2 regions of the uncultured Halopseudomonas sp. genome follow, and region 2 is predicted to be linked to the other one. Evidence: predicted binding sites of a transcription regulator. Region 2 holds the regulator's gene; the other holds the start of a gene.

Region 1 (4,384 bases), on a different contig from region 2:
CATGGGCAAGATCCTTGCCCGAAACGACTACATGACCATAACCGGAGCCGGTAACGGGATCATGGGGGCTGCCCACCAAGGGGCCGGACTTGATAACAGTCTTGGGTTCAATATCACCCTGCCATTTGAACAGCGCTCCAACGAGATAGTCCATAACACTGACCATGATCTGCAGTTCAGGTTCTTCTTCCTGCGCAAGCTGTTCTTTGTCAAAGAGGCCGACGCACTGGTTCTCTGCCCTGGAGGTTTTGGTACCCTGGACGAAACACTGGAAGTCCTTACCCTGATCCAGACCGGCAAGAGCCCGGTGGTACCTGTCATTCTTCTGGATGTTCCAGGTGGTGGCTTCTGGGATGGCTTACTGACCTTCTTCAAGACCCAGATGTGCGATGAGGGCTATATTCTAGAGGCTGATTTCAACCTGATGACGCTGGCGCGCTCGCCCGATCAGGCGATGCGAGAAATATTGCATTTCTACAGCAATTATCATTCATCCAGATGGGCGGATGGCAGCTATCAATTGCGAATACAGCGGCCTTTATCCACATCTGCCATGCAACAGATAAACGACCAGTTCAGTGATATCTGCAAGGAAGGTACATTTCAGCAGAGCGCTCCAACGCTAACCGACCCTGATGAACCGGAACTGCAAGAGATGCATCGGCTGGAATTTGCTTTTACGGGTCGCCACCAAGGGCGTTTGCGCGCACTTATCGACTTCGTCAATCAAGCCGAAAATCTGGAAAACCCCGGTAACGCATGAAGTTAAGCTGCTTCGCCCGCTCCCTGTTGTCCCGCGCAGGGCCTTCAGGGAAACGCTTTGCAAAGGCGGACTCGGCGCGCTCTGACCAGTTCCAGTCCAAACCTATAACTGCGTGGATTATATGATCGTCAACGCCTCGCTCGCGTAACTCTTCGCTCAATCGCTGAGGACCGTAACCCCTTTGAACACGTGAGTGCACGTAGGCTTCGCAGAACCGCTCATCGCTAAGCAGTCCGTCTTCCTGCAACTGCTCAATTACCGCTTCGCATTGATCTGCAGAGGCGCCACGCAACTTCAGTTTACGCAGCATCTCCAGACGACTATGTTCACGACGCGCCAATAAATCCAGCGCAGAGCGCCGGATTTCCTGAGGTGTTTCAAGCTGCTGCTGACGGCCAAACATGATGCGGGGTCAGATCAGAGATCGACGTCAGCACTGGCCTCGGGGGCCGCTGCCTTGGCATTGCTGGGCTTGGGCAGTAACTGATCGCGGATGGCCTTCTCGATCTCATCGGCGATAGCCGGATTTTCAGACATGTACTTGGCCGCATTGGCTTTGCCCTGGCCAATCTTGTTGCCCTTGTAGGCATACCAGGCGCCGGACTTTTCCACGAGGCCAATCTGCACGCCCAGATCAATGATCTCGGCATTGTGGTAGATACCCGAACCGTAGAGGATCTGGAATTCAGCTTGTCGGAAAGGCGGTGCCACCTTGTTCTTGACGACTTTGACGCGGGTCTCGCTACCGACCACTTCGTCGCCTTCCTTCACCGCGCCAGTGCGGCGTATGTCCAGACGCACGGAGGAATAAAACTTCAGCGCGTTACCGCCTGTAGTGGTTTCCGGGTTGCCGAACATCACGCCGATTTTCATACGAATCTGGTTGATGAAGATCACCAGACAGTTGGCGTTCTTGATATTACCGGTAATCTTGCGCAGGGCCTGGGACATAAGGCGGGCCTGCACACCTACGTGGTGATCACCCATCTCGCCTTCAATTTCAGCCTTGGGCACCAGAGCCGCGACGGAGTCAATAACGATCACGTCTACTGCATTGGAACGCACCAGCATGTCGGTAATTTCCAGCGCCTGCTCACCTGTATCGGGCTGTGACACCAGCAGGTCATCAACGTTGACGCCCAGTTTGCCTGCGTACTCGGGATCCAGAGCATGCTCGGCATCAACGAAAGCACAGGTTGCACCTTGCTTCTGAGCCTGGGCGATAACTGACAGTGTCAGGGTAGTTTTACCCGAAGACTCAGGGCCGTAGATCTCGACCACACGGCCCTTCGGCAGGCCGCCAAGGCCGAGGGCAATATCCAATCCCAGCGAGCCTGTGGAGATGGAAGGAATGGCCATGCGTTCGTGATCGCCCATGCGCATCACCGCACCCTTGCCAAACTGACGTTCAATCTGACTCAAGGCAGCCGTAAGCGCCTTTTTCTTGTTGTCGTCCATTGTGCATCCTCTTGGAGTGGCGGGTACGCTAGTGCCCGGTCAACGAAAACTACTGTATATATGGTCAGTATTATTCCACAGAAGTTTGCCGCCGCCTACCCCTTGTTTGATTAGGTTGAGGACTGGCTCACAGCCAGCCGTTCGGCAGCCTTGATTAGACCTTCGAGCGCATGCAGCACCGTTTGCGCACGTACTTCCCGGCGGTTGCCCTGCAAACGCCGGCAACCGGAGCTGACCGTGCCGTCGCGCATGGCCCAGGCGAACCATACCGTGCCTACCGGCTTGTCCGCGGTACCGCCGTCGGGACCGGCAATACCACTGACCGCCACGGCAATATCTGCGTGCGCGGCCGAGAGCGCGCCGCTGGCCATCGCGCGTACTACCTCTTCACTGACTGCGCCATGGGCTTCCAGTACCGCCTCCTCCACCCCAAGCCAGCGACTCTTGCTCTGGTTTGCGTAGGTGACAAAACCGGTCTGAAACCAGGCGGAGCTGCCGCCCACACGGGTAATTGCCTCGGATATTCCACCGCCCGTGCAGGATTCGGCGGCCGTTACCTGGTATCCCTGGGGGCGCAGGACACTGCCCAACCGTGCGGCTGCAGAGTCGATCAGGGGGTCATACTGGGACATATCACTTGCCTCTTCAAATTGCGCTTAAAAGCTGTGGATGCATTGCGTAGACTAGGCGCGGCAAACTAGTCATCTATCAGGGATCTGCATGAGCCGCGCCGAGAAATCCGTCAGCCACACACCGATGATGCAACAATATTTCGGGATCAAACAGCACCATCCCCATGAGCTGTTGTTTTATCGCATGGGCGATTTCTACGAGCTATTTTTCGACGACGCCAAAAAGGCTGCGCGCCTTCTCGACATCACTCTCACAGCCCGCGGTCAATCCGGTGGCCAGCCGATTCCGATGGCAGGCATTCCCTACCACGCCGCGGAAGGCTACCTGGCCAGATTGGTGAAGCTTGGCGAATCCGTGGTGATCTGCGAGCAGATCGGCGATCCCGCTACCAGTAAGGGACCCGTGGAACGTCAGGTAGTTCGCATCCTCACACCTGGCACAGTGAGTGATGAGGCCTTGCTGGACGAAAGGCGCGACAATCTGCTGGCCGCACTGGTTGGCAGCGAGCGAGGTTTTGGACTGGCAACCCTGGATATCAACAGCGGACGCTTCTGCGTGATGGAGCTCCAGGGCTGGGAGACATTACTTGGCGAACTGGAACGCCTGGCACCGGCTGAGCTGTTGATCCCGGATGACTGGGAAACCAATACCCCCATAGAGCGACGCCGCGCCGTGCGACGCCGTGCGCCCTGGGAGTTTGACCGTGACAGCGCCTTCAAGGCCCTTACCCAGCAATTCGGTACCAAGGACCTGGTCGGCTTTGGATGTAATGACCTGACCCTGGGTATGGGCGCCGCAGGAGCCCTGATGTGCTACGCCAAGGAAACCCAGCGTACCGCCCTGCCCCATATTCGCAGCATCATGCTGGAGCGTTTCGAAGACAGCGTCATTATCGACAGTGCCAGCCGACGTAATCTGGAAATCGACAGCAACTTATCCGGCGGCCGCGACAATACCCTGCTGGATGTACTTGACCATACGGCCACGGCCATGGGCAGCCGGTTACTTGCCCGCTGGTTGAATCGCCCGTTACGCGACCCAAAGGTACTGCAGGCTCGCCAGGACAGCATAAGCACCCTTCTGCAGCAGCATTACCACGAAGAATTACAGCCTGCATTGAAGGGTATTGGCGATATCGAACGGATACTCGCGCGTATCGCCCTGCGCTCGGCACGCCCCCGAGACCTGGCACGGCTGAGGGACTCACTCGCCGCCCTGCCCGCTCTGCAACAGGCACTGGTGCCGCTCGAAACGCCTCACCTGCAACATCTCGCCAGCGAGGTGGGTGTATACCCCGAACTGGCCGAATTGCTGCAGCGCGCGGTAATCGAAAACCCACCCGCTGTACTGCGCGACGGTGGCGTGATCAAGCCGGGATACGATGCGGATCTCGATGAGCTACAGAACATCAGCGAAAACGCCGGACAATATCTGATCGATCTGGAAACCCGTGAGCGGGAGCGCACCGGCCTCTCCACCCTCAAGGTCGGTTACAACCGGGTGCATGGTTACTTCATCGAATTGTCGCGG
Region 2 (4,384 bases):
GGTTCTGGCTGTTGCCCATGAGGTAGCTGATCGCTATCGGTGGCCTCTGCTGGAGGTTCGCTCGCTGGATGTGATGCTCGAGCCTCAGACCTCCGAACGCTTTCCGGGGCCCGAGTTTGCCGAGCTGAGCGAACTGGCGCATGCGCCTGATAGCTGGCTGGGGCGACTGCTGCGCGGTTGGGATATCTTGAACCTCCCTCCGCGGCCGGAAGAGGCCAAAGCTCCGGCCGATGATCTGATCGCTGTCAGTGCAGTGAAAGCCTCGGTGGATTGGTCACTGGACGATGCCCGTGAAGCCCACGCTGCTCTGACTGAGCGGGTTGCTTGCTATCGAGAAGGCATGGTCGAGTGGTAGCAGTGTCTGCGATTGGCCGCAGCATTGTGATAAACTGCTCGGCCAATCAACAGGAGACCCGACATGTCATCTTCATCTTTTCTGGAGATAGTAGAGCTTGAAAACGGCAAGGTAGCTCTGCGCCGCTCCAATGAAGAAGCCGAGCCTCTGGTGGTTATCGAGTTCTCTGCTGATGCTCAGGATTTTCTGCAAGGCCATTACATCGAAGTTGCCAAGGCGATGATCAGCGCTGGTATGCAGGTCGCCGGACAGGTAATGGAAGAGGGTGAGCCCTACTCGGAAGACCGTACAGTCCACTGAGGACAGGGCGGCAGATGTGCCTGCCCTGATCGTCCTGTTGAATCACGCAGCCAGGCAGCTATCCAGACACACATTCAGACTCTGACAACGTCCCTTGTTAGCGGCTGAGCGCAGCAGTCCGCTTGTCCGGCCGTTCTGGCCATCAGTTGCCAGCCAACTGACAACCGTATGGCTGCAGCCCAGACTGAGCAACTCACAGCACAGATCAAGGCTGTCCATCCCCGGCTTGCATCTCACGATCAAAATCCGTTCCGGATTGAGTCCTGCGTTGCGCAACCATTGATGGCTTACTGTTTCGGGTGGATCAAGCAGTGTCAGCCAGCCGGGCGCATCAGCGCGGCTCAGTTCACGCAGAACCGGAGCCAACCATTGAAGGCACTGTCTGGGTGCGCCATTGAGACGAATTTCGCTGAAGGCGTCTTCGGGCTCGGCCTGGCGCGTTGGTCGTGTGCTTGCCAGTGCCGGCTTGGAGGGCATCGCGTAACGGGACGCCATCAGAGCGTTATGGAAAAGCTCTGGTTGTACTGCAGCACTGATGGATCGGTTGTGGTCGTGGGAATACAACATAATGAACCCCTCTAGCGGCGTATTACGCCGACACTCAAGCCTTCGATGGTCAGTTCCTCTTCACCCAGATCAATTTCAATTGGTGCGAAATCCGGGTTTTCTGCGTGAAGCAGAACCTTGCGGCCCTGTTTCTGAAAACGCTTGACCGTGACTTCATCGCCGATGCGGGCGACTACGATCTGTCCGTTACGGGCAACGGCGGTGCGATGAACTGCCAGCAGATCACCATCCAGAATGCCGACGTCACGCATACTCAGACCCTGCACCCGAAGCAGATAATCTGCCCTGGGGCGGAAAAATCCGGGGTCTATCTGGCAGTGATCCTCGATATTTTCCAGAGCCAGTACCGGTGCGCCTGCGGCAACGCGGCCTATTACCGGTAGACGTCCTTCAGGTGTGTCTACGTCCTGCTCCGGTAGCCGAATGCCCCTGGATGCTCCAGGGATCATTTCAATTGCACCCTTGCGGGCCAGTGCACGCAGATGATCTTCCGCAGCGTTTGGTGATTTGAATCCGAGCACCCGGGCTATGTCGACGCGGGTAGGCGGATAGCCATTGGCATCCATGTACTCCTTGATGAAGGCAAGGATTTGTTGTTGTCTGGCGGTCAGTTTTTGCATCCGGCTCTACCTGTTTGTATATACAGTAACTGTGATTATATACAGTTGTTGGCAGAGGGCAAGCGTCGGCGTCATTTCCATGATTAACCGCAAATCGTTTCGGCTGCTTGACATGGAATGCGTTTGAAACGTATGTTTGAAACAATTGTTTATGAGTGTAATCGCCCATGGCCCAGTCTGATACCGTCGAACGCATTCTTGATGCTGCCGAGCAACTTTTCGCCGAGAAGGGTTTTGCCGAGACCTCGCTGCGCCTGATCACCAGCAAGGCCGGGGTGAATCTGGCGGCGGTCAATTATCACTTCGGGTCCAAGAAGGCATTGATTCAGGCGGTCTTTGTGCGTTTTCTCAATCCCTTTGTCAGCAGCCTGGATCAGGAGCTTGACCGCCACCAGCAGCAGGGCGGCAATACCCAGCTTACATTGGAGCAGTTGCTTGAGATGCTGGTCAGGCAGGCGCTGACAGTCAAGCCGCGTAGTGGCAATGATCTGGCTATTTTCATGCGCTTGCTGGGCCTGGCCTTCAGCCAGAGTCAGGGTCATTTGCGCAAGTATCTGGCAGAGGTGTACGGCAAGGTGTTCCAGCGTTATATGCAGTTGGTTTATGTTGCCGCGCCGCAATTGCCACCTACTGAACTCTTCTGGCGGGTGCATTTCATGTTGGGTAGCGCCGCCTTTACGATGTCGAGCATGAAAGCCCTGCGTGCGATTGCCGAAGCCGAGTTTGGTGTTCAGACCGGCATCGACCAGGTTCTCAAGCTTATGGTCCCGTTCCTCGCCGCCGGGATGCGCGCCGAGAGCGTCAAGCCGCCGGTAACCATCGAGTCCAATACTCGGTCAAGGCTTGAACACGTGTGAAGGGCTCGCACTTAGTTGCTGCCTGTGAGCCCTAACGCTATTCCCAAGTAGTCTCTCGTTTCCCCTGTGTGCCGGTTTCCTAGCGCAGTCTGATCCGTTATCGTGTGTGCACTTTTAACGGAGGTGGCAATGCCGCTGGATCTGATCCTTATATCCCTTGCATCCCAGCGCCTTATTGGGCTCAGTGGCGGTGTGCGGGTATGCGAATTTCCTGTCTCTACAGCACTCAATGGTCCTGGCGAACAGGACGGTTCCGGATGCACTCCACGGGGTGCGCACAGGGTCAGAGCACGCATTGGTGCAGGCCAGCCACTGGCCTCGGTGTATATAGGTCGCCGGCCCACCGATGAAATCTGGTCGCCTGAGCTTGCCCGCGAACACCCACACAGGGACTGGATTCTGACCCGCATACTCTGGTTGTGTGGTGAAGAATCAGGATTCAATCGCGGTGGTAGTCAGGATTCCCAGCGCCGCTATATATATCTGCACGGTACCCCGGACGATCAACCCATGGGTGTGGCCCTTTCCCATGGTTGTGTTCGGCTGCGCAACAGCGACATGCTTGCGCTGTTCGATTGCACGCCAGTAGGCTGCCGCGTTGAAATTCACGAGCAGGCCATCGATCTGCTCATGCACGCCAATTCCCGAACGGAGTAACACTGTTGAAACAAGGCACCCTGATGCTTGATGTGGCCGGCACCTGGCTTGATGCAGCTGACCGCCATTTGCTCAGACAACCCGAAGTGGGTGGCATCATTCTGTTTGCTCGCAATACCGAGTCGCCCCGTCAGGTTCGCGAACTGGTCCAGTCGATCCGGGCGGTCCGTCCGGAGATGTTGATCGCGATAGACCAGGAGGGCGGTCGGGTACAACGGTTGCGTAACGGCGTCGAGCGCTTGCCGGCGCTGGGCCGCATCGCTGCGCTGGTCGACTCTCAAGGCAGTAGCCAGGCTGAAATGGCGGCGAGAAGTGCGGCATGGGTGATGGCTACCGAGATGCTTGCCTGTGGCATTGATATCAGTTTCGCGCCGGTACTGGATCTTGATCACGGGCGAAGCGAAGTCATTGGCGATCGCTCCCTGGGCGGTGATCCCGAACAGGTGGTCAGTTTGGGGCGCGCTTACATCGACGGGTTGCACACGGCGGGTATGGCGGCAACGGGCAAGCATTTTCCCGGTCATGGCTGGGCTGAGGCGGATTCCCATACGGATCTGCCGGTGGATGAGCGCAGCGAAGCACAGATCCGCGCGCAGGATCTCGTACCCTTTGCAGGCCTTGCCGCCGTGCTGGATGGCATCATGCCGGCCCACGTAGTGTATCCCGCGATAGACGATCAACCGGCGGGATTTTCCACTCGTTGGCTGCAGGACATCCTGCGCAGCGAGCTGGGATTTAGCGGAGTGATTTTCAGCGACGATCTCACCATGGCAGGCGCCCATGTTGTGGGCGGTATTACCCAGAGGGTTGATGCTGCTCTGTCTTCGGGTTGCGACATGTTGCTGGTATGCAATGATCGGGGCGCAGCCGAGGAAGCTCTGATGCATTGCCAGCAGGTTGGGCTTCATCCGCCGAAGCATCTGGCAAGCATGCTCGCCCGGCACCAGCCCGGTGTCGATTACAAGGCCCAGCCCCAATGGTCTACCGCCATTCAGCTACTGCGCCAACTTGAACTGCTAGGGGAGCAT

What was found. Region 2 encodes LexA, which represses DNA repair genes until DNA is damaged. Its sites were predicted from a motif close to CTGTNTNNNNANACAG; they were not measured.
Region 1: the regulator LexA is predicted to act here: its motif matches at 2,274-2,289, upstream of recA (recombinase RecA).

The regions. Positions count from the first base shown of each region.
Region 1 covers NZ_CAXBOV010000005.1:138,952-143,335, reverse strand. The annotation lists gene AAC076_RS03985 (TIGR00730 family Rossman fold protein) at 1-763, shown strand, start outside; gene AAC076_RS03980 (regulatory protein RecX) at 723-1,166, opposite strand; gene recA (recombinase RecA) at 1,181-2,221, opposite strand; gene AAC076_RS03970 (nicotinamide-nucleotide amidohydrolase family protein) at 2,332-2,853, opposite strand; gene mutS (DNA mismatch repair protein MutS) at 2,942-4,384, shown strand, end outside.
Region 2 covers NZ_CAXBOV010000003.1:167,033-171,416, reverse strand. The annotation lists gene AAC076_RS02600 (DUF6586 family protein) at 1-355, shown strand, start outside; gene AAC076_RS02595 (hypothetical protein) at 419-655, shown strand; gene sulA (SOS-induced cell division inhibitor SulA) at 698-1,222, opposite strand; gene lexA (transcriptional repressor LexA) at 1,234-1,842, opposite strand; partial or broken gene AAC076_RS02580 (TetR family transcriptional regulator) at 2,010-2,642, shown strand; gene AAC076_RS02575 (L,D-transpeptidase) at 2,829-3,356, shown strand; gene nagZ (beta-N-acetylhexosaminidase) at 3,380-4,384, shown strand, end outside.